Regions from separate parts of the Mesorhizobium sp. AR10 genome, predicted to be linked through region 1. Evidence: riboswitches for the same ligand, from Rfam matches in the RefSeq annotation. Region 1 holds a riboswitch; the other holds the start of a gene.
What was found. Region 1 has a riboswitch for S-adenosylmethionine ahead of LHFGNBLO_RS04635 (O-succinylhomoserine sulfhydrylase). Riboswitches for the same ligand answer to the same signal wherever they lie in the genome.
Positions count from the first base shown of each region.

Region 2: linked by a shared signal. The riboswitch ahead of metX (homoserine O-acetyltransferase MetX) and the one ahead of LHFGNBLO_RS04635 (O-succinylhomoserine sulfhydrylase) in region 1 are both predicted to bind S-adenosylmethionine.

Region 1 covers NZ_CP080524.1:239,340-247,154, reverse strand. The annotation lists gene LHFGNBLO_RS04650 (Hsp33 family molecular chaperone) at 1-817, shown strand, start outside; gene apaG (Co2+/Mg2+ efflux protein ApaG) at 1,007-1,399, opposite strand; gene LHFGNBLO_RS04640 (ceramide glucosyltransferase) at 1,608-2,765, shown strand; gene LHFGNBLO_RS04635 (O-succinylhomoserine sulfhydrylase) at 2,816-4,006, opposite strand; SAM riboswitch at 4,064-4,141, opposite strand; gene LHFGNBLO_RS04630 (2'-deoxycytidine 5'-triphosphate deaminase) at 4,224-5,318, shown strand; gene LHFGNBLO_RS04625 (ABC transporter substrate-binding protein) at 5,413-6,180, shown strand; gene araD1 (AraD1 family protein) at 6,345-7,346, opposite strand; gene mmsB (multiple monosaccharide ABC transporter permease) at 7,541-7,815, opposite strand, start outside.
Region 2 covers NZ_CP080524.1:1,801,072-1,808,886, forward strand. The annotation lists gene LHFGNBLO_RS12215 (DUF1194 domain-containing protein) at 1-553, shown strand, start outside; gene LHFGNBLO_RS12220 (glycosyltransferase family 2 protein) at 611-1,546, opposite strand; gene LHFGNBLO_RS12225 (DUF1330 domain-containing protein) at 1,899-2,219, shown strand; gene metW (methionine biosynthesis protein MetW) at 2,243-2,857, opposite strand; gene metX (homoserine O-acetyltransferase MetX) at 2,854-4,023, opposite strand; SAM riboswitch at 4,112-4,189, opposite strand; gene hisC (histidinol-phosphate transaminase) at 4,343-5,452, shown strand; gene LHFGNBLO_RS12245 (prephenate/arogenate dehydrogenase family protein) at 5,457-6,392, shown strand; gene LHFGNBLO_RS12250 (sugar kinase) at 6,398-7,321, opposite strand; gene LHFGNBLO_RS12255 (DUF2125 domain-containing protein) at 7,331-7,815, opposite strand, start outside.

The sequences.
Region 1 (7,815 bases):
GGAAGCCTGTGTGCTGACGGTCCTGCTCGGCACCTCGCTCAAATTCGAGGGCAAGTTCATCCTGCAGACCCGTACCGACGGGCCGGTCGACATGCTGGTCGCGGATTTCTCCACGCCGCAGGCGCTGCGCGCCTATGCGCGCTTCGATGCGGACCGGCTGGAGGCGTTGGTGGCTGCCGGCGAGACTTCGCCGCAGACGCTGCTTGGCAACGGCGTGCTGGCGCTGACTATCGATCAGGGCGCCCACACGCAGCGCTACCAGGGCATCGTCCAGCTCGACGGCGAAACGCTGGAAGAGGCCGCCCGCACCTATTTCCGTCAGTCGGAGCAGATCCCCACCGATCTCAGGCTTTCAGTGGCCAAGCTGTTGACGCCCGGCGTCGGCGGCGCCCGCCAGCAATGGCGCGCCGGTGGCCTTTTGGCGCAGTTTCTGCCGCAATCGCCCGAACGCATGCGCGTGCCGGACTTGCCCGGCGGCGACGGCGATCCGCGTGAGGAAATCCACGATCCGGCCGACAATTCATGGCAGGAGTTGCTGGCGCTGCTCGGCACCATCGAGCCGACCGAACTGATCGACCCGACCATCGGCGCCGAGCGGCTGCTTTATCGGTTGTTCCACGAGCATGGTGTCCGCGTCTTCGGCGGCGTCCCGGTCGCCGACCAGTGTTCGTGCTCGCGCGACAAGATCCGCGGCATACTCGAAGGCTTTTCCGCCGACGAGATCAAGGACAGCACCGAGGATGGCGGCATTCACGTGGCCTGCGAGTTCTGCTCGAAGCAATATGACTTCGACCCTTCGGAGTTTGCGGCTCAGTAAGTCTCTTCCTTCTCCCCGTTTTCGGGGAGAAGGTGCCCGAAGGGCGGATGAGGGGCAGCGTGACCGTCGGCAAATGGCCGCGCCATTCACTAGACGCCCTTGTGCGTGGAAGATAATCTCATCGGTCCGGCGCCGCGCCTCATTGCCCTGCCGGGCATTTCTACCCGTATAAAGACGGGGAGAAAGTCGCTAATTCACCGTTCGCCGCGTGCCCGGCAGGTCGAGCGAGAAGGCGGGGATGGCGATGTCGAACGTCTCGCCCCGCTTGTTGCGCATCGTGTAGTGGCCGACCATGATGCCGGACGGTGTCGAGAGCGGGCAGCCGGACGTATACTGATAACTGTCGCCGGGGTTGAGTTCGGGCTGGTCGCCGACCACGCCGGCGCCGCGCACTTCCTCGACCCGGCCGGTGCCGTCGGTGATGTGCCAATAGCGCGATAGAAGCTGCACGAAATCGTCCGACTGGTTGTCGATGGTCACCTGATAGCCCCAGACATAACGGTTCTCCGCCGGATCCGAGCGATCCTCCAGATAGAACGGCCTGACCTGCACTTCGATGTTGTGCGTAACGGCGCGGTACATTGGCTACTCCAAGACCATACGAACGGAACTGTCGGCGCTCTCCCCGGCTTGGTCAACGACCTCAAGGGCAGGTGCCGACAAACAATGTCATTTAAGTGACACACGACAATGATGGTGTGCGCAGGCTTGTGCCGGGCGACTCAGCGCTCTGTCGAACTGTTGAAAACGGCTGTTCGTGGCCAGGTTTTCCCGGAGTGACCAGATCCCGATGGAACTGACCTTCATAGCCGCCCTGCTTTCGTCAGCCCTGCTTCTTTCAAACCTCGCCAGCATCCTGCTCGCCTCATCGCGGCTTAAGCGGCCGCGCATCATCCCGCCGCCCGTCGGCAATCAGCCGCCGGTGTCGATCGTGGTGCCGTCGCGTGGTGTCGAGCCGTTTACGCAGGAGACGCTGGCGCGCGCCTTTGCGCTCGACTGGCCGCGCTACGAACTCGTCTTCTGCGTCGCTCATGCCGACGATCCGGTGGTCAAGCTGATAAACAGGGCGATCGCCCTGTTTCCGAAGACACCGGCCCGGCTGCTGATTGGCGACGACCGCATCAGCGGCAATCCGAAACTCAACAATTGCGTCAAGGGCTGGGAAGCGGCGCGGCACGACTGGGTCATCCTTGCCGATTCCAACGTGCTGATGCCGAAGGACTATGTCCAACATTTGCTGGCGGCGTGGCGGACCGACACCGGCCTGGTCTGCTCGACGCCGATCGGCTCGCGGCCGGACGGGTTCTGGGCGGAGGTCGAATGCGCCTTCCTCAACACGCTGCAGGCCCGCTGGCAATATGCCGGTGAGGCACTTGGCCTCGGCTTCGCCCAGGGCAAGAGCATGTTGTGGAACAAGCCGATGCTCGACGCCAATGGCGGCATCCGCGCGCTTGCTGCCGAGATCGCCGAGGACGCCGCCGCGACCAAGCTGGTCAACGGGCTCGGATTGCGCGTCAATCTTGTCGCCTCGCCCTTCGAGCAGCCGCTCGGCCAGCGCACGCCTGGCGAAATCTGGTCGCGCCAGGCTCGCTGGGCTCGCCTGCGCCGCGTCACATTTCCGCTGTTCTTCGCGCCCGAGATATTCACCGGGGCGGCGGTGCCACTGGCGCTGGCGCTGATGGCGGCGGCTGGTGCCGGCTTCAGCCTGCCGGCAACCGCGATTGCCGTGCTGGCAGTCGCCTACCTGCCGGAATGCGCCCTGGCCTCGGCCAAGGGCTGGTACCTGTCGCTGCGCATGGTCCCGGCGATGATCGCGCGTGACGTAATGCTTCCCGCCATCTGGGCGCGCGGCTGGCTCGGCTTCGCCGTCGACTGGCGCGGCAACGCAATGACCATCCGCACCAAGGCCATGGCGGCCGAACTGGAAGAGACGCCGTCGGGCGCCTGAGTGGTAGCGCCCGCCTCCTGGCAGGTGAGAGTGTCCTGCCTGACAGCGCCCTATTTGGCTGACTTGAGCGCCTGTTCGATGTCCGCGAGCAGATCGTCCGCGTCCTCGAGGCCGACGGACAACCTCAGCGTGCCCGGGCCGATGCCGAGTTCGGCACGGGCTTCGTCGCTGAGGTTCTTGTGCGTCGTCGTCGCCGGATGGGTGATCAGGCTCTTGGCGTCGCCGAGATTGTTGGAGATCAGCACGATGTCGAGCGCGTTCTGGAAGGCGAAGGCCGCCTGCTTGCCGCCCTTGACGTCAAGGCAGATCAGCGTCGAACCACCCGACATCTGCTTCTTGACCACAGCCGCCTGCGGGTGGTCGGCACGGCCCGGATAGATGACGCGCGCGATTTCCGGCCGCTCTGCCAGGAAGTCTGCGATTTTGCCCGCACTTTCCGTCTGCTGGCGCACGCGCAGCGTCAGCGTCTCCAGCCCCTTCAGCAGCGTCCAGGCGTTGAACGGCGAGAGGCTGGGGCCGGTGTGGCGGAAGTAGTCGTGCAGGTTCTCGTCGATCCATTTCTTGTCCGACAGGATGACGCCGCCCAGGCATCGCCCCTGGCCGTCAATATGCTTGGTCGCCGAATAGACGACGATGTGAGCGCCAAGCTGCAAAGGCTTTTGCTGCAAGGGGGTGGCAAAGACGTTGTCTACGATCAGCCGCGCACCGATCGAATTGGCAAGCGCGGCGACAGCGGCGATGTCGACCACTTCCAGCGTCGGATTGGTCGGGCTTTCCAGGAAGAACAGTTTGGTGTTCGGCTTGACCGCCTTTTCCCAATTGGCGATGTCGGTGCCGTCGACCAGCGTTGCCTCGATGCCGTATTTCGGCGCCAGCGTCTCGATTACCCAGCGGCAGGAGCCGAACAGGGCGCGGGCCGCCACGATATGGTCGCCGGCCCTGGCGCTGCACAGGAGGGCCGCGGTCACCGCCGCCATGCCGGAAGCGGTGGCGCGAGCGTCCTCGGCACCTTCCAGCGCGCACATGCGCTTTTCGAACATGTCGACCGTGGGATTGGCGTAGCGCGAATAGATGAAACCCGGCTCTTCGCCCTTGAAGCGCGCTTCGGCGGCTTGCGCGGTCTCGTAGACATAGCCCTGGGTGAGGTACATCGCCTCGGACGTTTCGCCGAATTGGGAACGCAAGGTCCCGGCATGCACGAGTGCGGTCTGAGGCTTCCAGTTACGCTTCTTGGTGCTCATCGCTTTTGTTCCAGACACAAAAAAACCGGCCGCGAAAGTCGCAACCGGTCCATACGGCCTTGCGGCCCGACGGTCCTTTAGCGACTTGTTTAACGTGGCTGCAAGCCGACCGGCCAAATCACCACGGGATAACGACCCTTTAGACCCGCACCGCGCTTGCGTCAATTCCCGGCTTGATTAAGAGGTTTGTACCAGTGGCCTTCGAGCGGAGCCAGCTTTGCGGCAGACAGGCATTCTTCCCGATCAGGATATTTCCGCGCTTTTCCAATCGGGCGCGCTGAAGTCGCCGCGCGCCCTCGATGCCGACCAGATCCAGCCGGCCAGCCTTGATCTCAGGCTTGGCGACAAGGCCTGGCGCGTGCGCGCCTCCTTCCTTCCAGGCCCCAGCCACCGCGTCGCCGAAAAGCTCGACAGGCTGAAGCTGCACGAAATTGATCTTGCCGACGGCGCGGTGCTGGAAACAGGCTGCGTCTATATCGTGCCGCTGCTCGAAAGCCTGGCGCTGCCTGCCGAGGTTTCCGCTTCGGCCAATCCGAAGAGCTCGACCGGGCGGCTCGACATCTTCACCCGCGTGATGACCGATCGCGGCCACGAGTTCGACAAGATCGCTGCCGGCTACAACGGTCCGCTCTATCTGGAGGTCAGCCCGCGTACCTTCCCGATCGTGGTCCGCACCGGCTCGCGGCTGTCGCAGATCAGGTTCCGCACCGGCAATGCACTTTTGTCGGAAGCCGAGCTGAGCGAATTGCATCGTGCCGAGATGCTGGTCGCCACCGAGCCGCCCAACATTTCCGGCGGCGGTATCGCGCTGTCGATCGATCTCGACGGCGACAAGGACGGTCTGGTCGGCTATCGCGGCAAGCATCACACCGGCCTGGTCGATGTCGACAAGCGCGCCGCGCAGGATGTCGTCGACTTCTGGGAGCCGCTCTACAAGAGCGGCGCCGGCGAACTGGTGCTCGATCCCGACGAATTCTACATCCTGGTTTCGCGCGAGGCGGTGCACGTGCCGCCGCTCTACGCCGCCGAGATGACGCCCTTCGATCCGCTGGTCGGCGAATTCCGCGTCCACTATGCCGGCTTCTTCGATCCCGGCTTCGGCCATTCGGCGTCCGGCGGCACCGGCAGCCGGGCAGTGCTCGAAGTGCGCAGCCATGAGGTGCCGTTTATCCTCGACCATGGCCAGATCGTCGGGCGGCTGGTCTACGAACACATGCTGAAGCGGCCGCAGGCGCTCTACGGCACCGATCTCGGCTCCAACTACCAGGCGCAGGGCCTGAAGCTGTCCAAGCACTTCCGCGCCGCCCGCTGAACTTCCAATCTCCGTCAGACTGCGCTTGCCTGACCGGGCGCGCCATGCTTGGCTGTGCCGGCCGTCAAACGACAAAACTGCTAGGGGAACAAAAATGCAGATTTCGAGATGGATCATATCGGCAGCAAGCGCTGCGATGCTGGCAGCCGGCGCCTTGTCGGCGCAGGCACAGGAAAAATTGAAGATCGGCACCGAGGGTGCCTATCCGCCGTTCAACACCATTACATCGGACGGCAAGGTTGTCGGCTTCGACATCGACATCGCCGATGCGCTTTGCGCTCAGATGAAGGTCGAATGCGAAATCGTCACGCAGGACTGGGATGGCATCATTCCCGCCCTACAGGCCAAGAAGTTCGACGCCATCATCGCCTCGATGAGCATCACCGAGGAGCGCAAGAAGCAGGTCTCCTTCACCAACAAATACTATACGACCCCGCTTTCTCTGGTGGCGCCGAAGGACAGTGATCTCACTTCGACCGAACCTGCGGCACTTGCTGGCAAGACTGTGGGCGCCCAGGCGTCGACCACCCAGGCTACCTATGCCCAGGATGTCTATGGCAAGGCCGGCGCTGAAGCAAAGCTCTACCCGACCCAGGAAGAGGCGATCACCGACCTGCAGAATGGCCGTCTCGACGCTGTCATTTCAGACAAGTTCGTGCTTACGGACTGGCTGAAGAAGTCGAGCGAGGACTGCTGCAAGCTGGTTGGCGACGTCAAGGGCACCGAGACGGAAGCCGGCATCGCCGTTCGCCTGGAGGACACCGCGCTGCGCGACAAGCTCAACGCGGCAATCGACGCCATCGTCGCCGACGGCACCTACAAGAAGATCCAGGCCAAATATTTCGACTTCGATATTTATTGAGGGTGAAGCTGCAATCTCCCCCTTTGAGGGGAGATGGCCGGCAGGCCAGAGGGGTCGCTGCGCGTAGAACGCCAACGCCGTCTGGTGTCGCGGAAGACGTCGGCGCTCCACGCGCGGCGAGCCCCTCTGTCGCCTTTGGCGACATCTCCCCCTCGAGGGGGAGATCAGGCGCTACAGCGCGCCTTCACCGCCACTTTCACCGGCTGCTCGATTTCGAGCGGGTTGCGCAGTGGCAGGCCGAAATCCTGGGCCTCGATTTCGAACGTGTCGCCGGCCTGCGTCCTGATGCCGTCCGCGAACGACAGCGTTGCCGTGCCGAACATATGCACATGCACGTCGCCCGGCTGACGGAAGGCCGAATATTTGAAATGGTGATGTTCGAGATTGGCGATGGTGTGCGACATGTTCGCCTCGCCCGACAGGAACGGCTTCTCCCACAGCACCTTGCCGTCGCGAACGATGCGCGAGGCGCCCCTGATATCGGGCGGCAGGTCGCCGATCAGAATTTCGGGCCCGAACGAGGCGTTGCGCAGCTTGGAATGCGCCAGGAACAGATAATTCACGCGCTCGGTGACGTGGTCGGAAAACTCGTTTGACAGCGTGAAGCCGACGCGGAACGGCGCGCCGTCGTCGCCGATGACATAGATGCCGGCGACCTCCGGTTCTTCGCCGGCGTCCTGCGCGAAAGCCGGCGACATAAGGGCCGCACCCGGCGCCACCGCCATGGTGCCGTTGCCCTTGTAGAACCATTCCGGCTGCACGCCCGTCTGGCCCTTCGCCGGCTTGCCGCCCTCCAGTCCCATGCGGAACATCTTCATCGAATCGGTGAGCTGCTCCTCGCCGTCGGTGCTGAGCTTCTTGTGCATGGAATCGCGCGTCGCGGCCGAGCCGAGATGCGTCAGCCCGGTGCCGGTGAGATGGAGATGCGCGGGATCGGGATGGTTTATCGGCGACAAAAGCCGCCCCTTCTTGTAGGCAGCGTCGAGGTCGACGACCTCACCGAACCCCTTGCGTTCGATGAGCGCGACCAGCCCGGTGCCGGTGCGCGCGGCCTCCATCGCCAGCGAATAGACGCTGCGGGCGCCGTTGATGATCCGGGTCTTGCCGCCGTTGCGGGCAACGACGCGGATGGTCTCGGCGTCGTCGATGATCTGGGAGATCAGCATGGTGTACCCTCTCTCTGGTGCCTTGGCCCGGCCGCCTATGTGGCAAACCCTGACCTGCGCGGCTCGGGACCAATCCGCGCCACGGGTGAAATTCTTCGTCCGGATTGCGCTCGCGGCCTGGTCCCTCAGGGGACTTCTTTGCACCGCCCGGTGGGGCCGCGATGTTACCCGTATGCCTTGCCTGTCCCTCGCCCTTAACCCTTGTTCTTGTTGTAAACGTCGAAGACCACGGCGCCGAGCAGCACCAGGCCTTTGACCACCTGTTGCCAGTCGACGTTGACGCCCATGATCGACATGCCGTTGTTCATGACGCCCATGATGAAGCCGCCGACCACCGCGCCGATGACCTGGCCGACGCCGCCCATGGCCGAAGCACCGCCGATGAACACGGCGGCGATGACGTCGAGCTCGCTGCCGAGGCCCGCCGCCGGCACGGCCTGCCCCAGGCGCGCCGCGATGATCAGGCCGC
Region 2 (7,815 bases), 1.6 Mb from region 1:
GGGCACCATCCGCGACGATGCGGTCATTGCCTGGCAGGTCATCGACAGCAGTGAGAGCGCCAACGCTTTCGCCGACAAGGTCGAAGCCCGCCCGTTCCGGAGCTTTCGCGGCACCTCGATTTCCGGCGCGCTCGCCTTCGGCGCCATGCTGTTCGAGGCAACCGCCTTCGAGGGAGAGCGCAGCGTCATCGACATTTCAGGCGACGGCCCCAACAATATCGGGCTGCCCGTAGCAGCGACCCGCGATGCGGCGCTGGCGAAGGGAATCGTCATCAACGGCTTGCCGATCCTGATCAGCCCGTCGCCGACCTTCAGCCATCTCGACCGGTACTATGCCGACTGCGTCATCGGCGGGCCGGGTTCCTTCGTGCTGCCGATCTATGCGGCTTCCGAATTCACGACCGCCATACGCCGCAAGCTGATTCTCGAGGTGAGCGGCATTGCCGATCCCACAATGGTCCGGATCGATGCAACGGCGCCCATCGACTGTCTGCAGGGCGAACGCGACCGCCGGTTTTTTTCAGATCCGTATTTTCCCGAGCTCGATCGATAAGGTCTATGTTCTTGTTGAACCAGATCTTTTCCGAACCTTCGGTTCGGGATCCTTGGTCTAGGCGGGCCGGGCACCGTATTTGTCGCGAAACTCAACGTAGAGATCGCGGCGCCAGCGCCGGCCACCGACGTATCCGCGCAGCAGTTGCGGCAGCGAGTAGCCAAGCGCCTTCGACGAGCGATTGGCCAGATAACCGGCGAATGCCTGCGAAACCCTGCCTTTCATCGCGTCTGCGATGATCTGGCGCGCGATCATGTAAGGCGGAATGTCGGGATAGCGGTCGACGATATAGGGGTGTTTGCAGATCAGGTTTGCATAGGCTTCGACATAGCCGTCGCGCTGGCCGGAAATGGAATTCTCCGAATTGTATTTTTTCCAGTCGATGTCCTCGGACAGCTGCGCCCCACTGCGCCGGGCAAAGCGCAGCAGCAATTCGCGATCCTGCATGCGCGCGATGTCGCTGTCGTAGCCGCCAATCGCCAGCAGGGACTCGCGCCGCGCGGTAATCGCGGAGCCGGCGATGAAGATGGCCTGTGCGACCAAAGCTCTTTCCAGCGAGTTTCCGGTCAGGAAGGCCTCGCGGTTGACGCATTTGGTGCTGCGACCACCCTTAACGGACACGAACGAACTGATCAGGACTTCGAGCGACGGATTTTCGTCGAAGCGCGCTAGCGTTCGCTGCAGCCGGTCTGGCAAGTAGACGTCGTCGGAATCGAGGAAGGTCACGATGGGAGCCCGGGCTCGCTCGATGCCGGCATTGCGGGCCGCATTGGCACCCCGCCATTTCGCGCCGACATAGATGAGGCGCGGATCGTGAATGCGGGCCAGCGCCGCCGCCGTCGCATCGGTCGAGCCGTCATCGACGACGATATGCTCGAAGCGGGTGAGGTTCTGCGCCAGCACGCTCTCCACGGCGCGCACGACCTGATCACGTCGATTGTGGGTCGGCGTGATCACCGTGATGAGAGGAGCTTGGTCCGTCTTTCGGGGCATATGGCTTTCGCTATGCCCCGGATTCTGCAGGGATCGGATAGATTTGATGCTCGCCTTCCATGGCCCGCCCCGGAATTGCGTTCGAATCGACGCTACAAAAAAGCAGCCGTCGTGTCATCACAAAGTGTTGAGCGGAACCTGTCCGGCCCGGCGAATTCCATAACCAGCGCCTCAATTGCCACACCGCCTACCGGCTGGGAATCCCCAAACGGTTTGCGGAAGATATCTTCATCGCCGGCAAAAATGTAAACATACCTATTACTCCCGACGTAATCGACCGGCGTTCAAGGTCCAGGCAGATTGCCCTCATGAAGCCGGTTGTTTCGGCTTCGATCCAACAGGGAGTTCAGCCATGACCGCATACGCCGTTGCCCATATGCGCCAAGCCACAATGGGTCCGCAGATCGTCGAATATCTGCAGAAGATCGATGCCACGCTCGAACCTTTCGGCGGCCGGTTTCTGGTCCATGGCGGCGATGTGGAGGTGATCGAAAACGACTGGCCAGGGCATCTGATTGTCATCGAGTTTCCCGACAGGGAGCATGCACGCGGATGGTATCATTCGCGGGCCTATCAGGAGATCCTGGCGTTGCGCACCGACAACTCGCGCTCCGATGTGGTTTTCGCTGATGGCGTCCGGCATCCGCACAAAGCCACGGATGTTCTGGAATAGGCACGTGGGCCGGCAGGCTTCCGCTATCGCTTCAGCAGAAACACCGCTTGCTGGCCGAAGAAATTCCAGAACCACCACGGCATCGACAGGCCGATCTTCTGGCCGTTGCCGTCGAGCGCGGTTGCCCTCTCGACCGTCGCGCCGAGCTCGTCGCACAGATTGACGAAGTCGCGGATGGTGCAGAAATGGATGTTGGGCGTGTCGTACCAGGAGTAGGGCAGGTCCTTGGTCACCGGCATCCGCCCGTTGAGGAACAGCGACAGGCGCACCCGCCAGTGGCCGAAATTGGGGAAGGAGACGATGGCGCGGTTGCCGATCCTGAGCAGTTCGTCGAGCACCAGCTTCGGGTTGCGGGTCGCCTGCAAGGTCTGCGACAGGACGACGAAATCAAAGCCCTTGTCGGGATAGAATTCGAGGTCCTTGTCGGCGTCGCCCTGGATGACGCTGAGGCCGCGCGCCACGCATTCGTTGACGCCGCGCTGCGACAGCTCCAGCCCGCGGCCGTCGACCTGCTTGGTGTCCTGCAGCAATTCAAGCAGCAAGCCGTCGCCGGAGCCGACGTCCAGCACTCGCGATTGCGGCGGGATGAGATCGGCGACGACTTCGAGGTCGACGCGCTGGGCGCGGTTCACGCTCATAAGGCGAGCCCTCTCGCCCGCGCGGCTGAGCCGATGAAGCCGTTGATGGCGGCGAACAGTTCCGGCTCGTCGAGCAGGAAGGCGTCATGGCCGCGGTCGGTGTCGATCTCGACGAAGGATACGGATGCGCCGGCGGCGTTCAGCGCATGGACGATCGAACGGCTCTCCTCGGTCGGGAACAGCCAATCGCTGGTGAAGGAGACCAGGCAGAAGCGGGTTCTGGTGCCGGCGAAGGCGTCGGCCAGCCGCCCACCGTGGTCGGCGGCGAGGTCGAAATAGTCCATGGAACGGGTCATGTAGAGATAGGAGTTGGCGTCGAAGCGATCGACGAAGGTCATGCCCTGATGACGCAGATAGCTTTCGATCTGGAAGTCGGCGTCGAAACCGAAGGTGAGCGCTTCGCGGTCCTGCAGGTTGCGGCCGAACTTCCGGTGCAGGGCGGCTTCCGACAGATAGGTGATGTGGGCGGCCATGCGCGCCACCGCCAGCCCCTTTTCCGGGCGCTTGCCATGCTCGAAATATTTGCCGCCATGCCAGTCCGGATCGGCCATGACAGCTTGCCGGCCGACCTCGTGGAAGGCGATGTTCTGCGAGGAATGACGCGCGCCGGTGGCGATCGGCAGCGCCGAGAAGACGCGCTCCGGATAGCTCGACGCCCATTCCAGCACCTGCATGCCGCCCATCGAGCCGCCAAGCACCGAGAACAGCTTCTCAATGCCGAAATGGTCGACCAGCATCAATTGCGCCCGGACCATGTCGCGGATGGTGATGATCGGCAGGTCGAGCCCATAGGGCTTGCCGGTGGCGGGATTGGTCGAAGCCGGGCCGGTGGAGCCAAGGCAGCCGCCGATGACGTTGGAGCAGATGACGAAGAAGCGGTTGGTGTCGATGATCTTGCCGGGGCCGATCAGCACTTCCCACCAGCCCGGCTTGCCGGTCACCGGATTGGTGCTGGCGACGTGCTGGTCGCCGGTTAGCGCATGGCAGACGAGGATGGCGTTGGAGCGGGCGTCGTTGAGCGTGCCGTAGGTTTGGTAGGCGATCTGGAACGGCGACAGCAGTGTGCCCGCGTCGAGCTTGAGCGGCTTGTCGGCGCCGAAACGCAACACTGGGCTCGACGGTGCGTCGGCCTCGTTGTTGGTCTTTCCAGCGCGCAGAGCGGCCATTACGTCTCTCTTACATTCCGCATCGATGCGGTCGTCGTCCGGCCGGTCGCGGACAACAAAAAACCGGCAGTGCCTTCGCAAAGCCGGTTACAGGATGCAAACGGCCCTTTAGCAAGTTGTTTAACGTGGCTGCAAGCCGACCGGCCAAATCACCACGGAAGTTGGTATCTCTTCTAGGGCGGACGCGTGCGGGCGTCAACGGTCAGCCGCCCGCACCACTGCCACCTCTCGACATTCCGGGCCACGGCTTGTATTTCCGCAGCGGCTTCTCGGCGGAAGCATTCTCGCCAGCGGAAGCATTCTCGACGGATTTTGCGACATGAACCAGAGACCGGATCAGGCACGGCCAACGCCCCGCGCGGGCATCATGGACATCGAAGCCTATGTGCCGGGCAAGAGCGCCGCACCCGCCGGTGTCGCCAAGGTCTACAAGCTGTCGTCGAACGAGAACCCGCTCGGTCCCTCGCCGAAGGCGATAGAGGCGGCGCGGGAGATTGCTGGAAAGCTCGACATCTATCCCGACGGCACCGCCAGGCGGCTGCGCGAGGCGATCGCCGAGGTGCACGGCCTCAACCCGGCGAACATCATCTGTTCCAACGGTTCGGACGAGATTCTCGGCCTGCTGGCGCAGACCTATCTCGCGCCCGGCGATGAAGCAATTTTCACCGAACACGCCTTCATGGTCTACAAGATCTACATCCAGTCGGCTGGTGCCGTCCCGGTATCGGTCAAGGAGACCGACGAGCGCGCCGACATCGATGCGATCCTTGCCGCGGTGACGCCGCGCACCAAGATTGTTTTCCTCGCCAACCCCAACAACCCGACCGGCACCTATGTGCCGTTCCAGGAGGTGCGCCGCCTGCATGCCGGCCTGCCCCGGAACGTGCTTCTGGTGCTGGATGCCGCCTATGCCGAATATGTCCGCCGCAACGACTATGAAGCCGGCATCGAACTGGTGGGCGGCGCCGAGAATGCGGTCATGACTCGCACCTTCTCCAAGATCGGTCTTGGCGGCGCGCGGATCGGCTGGATGTATGCGCCGACGCATATCGTCGACGCGATCAACCGCGTGCGCGGTCCCTTCAACGTCAACGCGACGGCGATCGAGGCCGGCATAGCCGCGATCCGCGACCGCGCCCATGTCGAGCGCAGCGTCGCCCATAACGAGACCTGGTTGGCCTGGCTGAGCGAGGAATTGACCAGGCTTGGACTGCGGGTGACGCCGAGCGTCGGCAATTTCATCCTCATCCACTTCGCCGACGACCAGAAGCATTCGGCGGCTGCGGCAGACGAATATCTGAGCCAGCGCGGTTATATTTTGCGGCGCGTTTCCGGCTACGGTTTTCCGAATGCGCTGCGCATGAGCATCGGCACCGAAGAGGCCAATCGCGGCGTTGTCGCCGCTCTCACGACATTTCTGAAAAGCTGAAGCAATGACATCACCGATGTTCGAAAAGATCGCGCTGGTCGGTATCGGCCTGATCGGCTCGTCGCTGGCCCGAATCATCCGCCGCGAGGGGCTGGCCCGTCACATCGCCATCTCGACCCGAAGCGCTGCGACGCTGGCGCGAGCGCGCGAACTTGGCCTTGGCGATTCCTACACCACGGATGCGAAAGAGGCGGTCCGCGATGCCGATTTGGTCATCGTTTCGGTGCCGGTCGGCTCTTCGGGCGCGGTCGCCGCCGAAATCGCCCCGGCGCTGAAGCCAGGCGCCATCCTCACCGATGTCGGCTCGACCAAGGCATCGGTCATCGCGCAAATGCAGCCGCATGTGCCCGATGGCGTGCACTTCATTCCCGGCCATCCGCTGGCCGGTACCGAAAAATCGGGACCGGATGCCGGTTTCGCCGATCTGTTCGAGAACCGCTGGTGCATCTTCACGCCGTTGCCCGACACTGATCCAGACGCGTTGGAAAAGCTCTCGGAATTCTGGCGGCGCTGCGGCTCCAACATCGACACGATGGACCCCCAGCATCACGACATGACGCTGGCCATCGTCTCGCATCTGCCGCACATCATCGCCTACAACATCGTCGGCACCGCCGACGATCTGCAGTCGGTGACCAAGTCCGAAGTCATCAAATATTCAGCCTCGGGTTTTCGCGACTTCACCCGTCTCGCCGCCTCCGATCCGACCATGTGGCGGGACGTCTGCCTGCACAACAAGGATGCCATCCTCGAAATGCTGGCGCGGTTTTCGGAAGACCTCGCCTCGCTGCAGCGGGCGATCCGCTGGGGCGACGGCGAAAAGCTGTTCGACCTGTTCACCCGCACCCGCGCCGTGCGCCGCTCGATCATCGAGGCCGGCCAGGACATCGACGTTCCCGATTTCGGACGCCAGGCCGTCGAGCACCCGGCAAAGGGCTGAGTTTTTCAGGCAGGCCAGTGAGCCGCCATCATCGCCAGCGTCTCGGTCCTGTCGGGCGCGCCCAGCCTGCCGCCAAAGCGCAGGCATTTGAGCGCCGCGGCGGCGCTGGCAAAGCGCAACGCGTGTTCGACCGGCATGGCTTCCGCCAATCCGACGGCAAAGGCGCCGTGGAACACGTCGCCGGCAGCCAGCGTGTCCACCGCCTTGATCCTTGGCGCGGCGACATGGCGCACGGATCCGGCGGAGCGGTCGAACCACCAGCTTCCCGCCGCGCCGCCCGTTACCGCGACGAGGGCATCGGTGCGTCGCGCCAGGGCTTCACAGGCCTGTTCCGGGCTAAGCTCCTTGCCGCAGAGGATGCGCGCCGCCGGCTCCGATGCGACAATGTGCGACGCCAGCGGAAACAGGCGTTCCAGCACGTCGAGCGGTGCGGTGTCGGCGTCGAGTATGGCTGGACGGCTGGTGGCTCGCGCCGCAGTCAGAGCCAGGGAGGCAGCGCCCGGCCAGCGCACATCGACCAGCACGGCGTCGAATGCGGAGAGGTCGGTGGCAGGCAGCTTCTCGGGATCGGCCTGGGCGCGCTTGTCATAGAAAGGCACGATGATGCGCTCGCCATGGGCATCGACCAGGATGGAGGACAGCGCCGATCGGGCACCGACGACGCGCCGGACAAATCCGCAATCGACGCCTTCAGCCTCGATCCCGGCGATCAGTTGGTCGCCGACGGCATCATCGCCCGCGCTCGCCCACAGCGATACCTCTGCACCGAGCCGGCGTGCCGCACAGGCAGCGCTCGATGCCATGCCTGCGGCGATCTGGACGCCGTCCGAGGCGATGAACTTGCCCTGATGCGCGGGCAGTGTATCGACGCGAAGGATCGTGTCGAGCGTCAGGGCGCCAACGCTGAGGAGGTTCACGGGTCTGTTCATGAGACTGTGCTATTCGACCGGCTTGATCTTGCCCAGCGGGATGAAGCCGAGCGAGGCCTTGCCCTTGACGATCCTGAGCGGCATTGACGGTTCGTTGCCGAGCAGTGCCAGGCCGGCAAAGCCCTGTTCGATCGGGCCTTTCTGCTCAGGAATGGCGGTGGCAAGGATTGCGGCCACGGCTTTCGGATCCTTCAGCTTGATCGTCAGCTCGGCGTTGACAAGGCCTTCGGCATCGACCGACACCGGGCCGGAAACGGTGATGCGCGCGGTTCCCGACGACAGATCGAGCTTGCGGATATCGACCGCCTGGCCACGCAGACTCTTGGTCTGCGTCTTGATCAGCGCCACGCCGTTCTTGAGCGTCGCGTCGCCGCTGCCGTCGAGCGGCGGCAGCACGCGTCCGCCGATCGCTTCGGGGTCGATTTCGAGATCGGCAAAGCTGCCGGTATAGTCGACGTCCCCGCCGTTAGGACGCAGTTGCCCCGCCGCCGTTC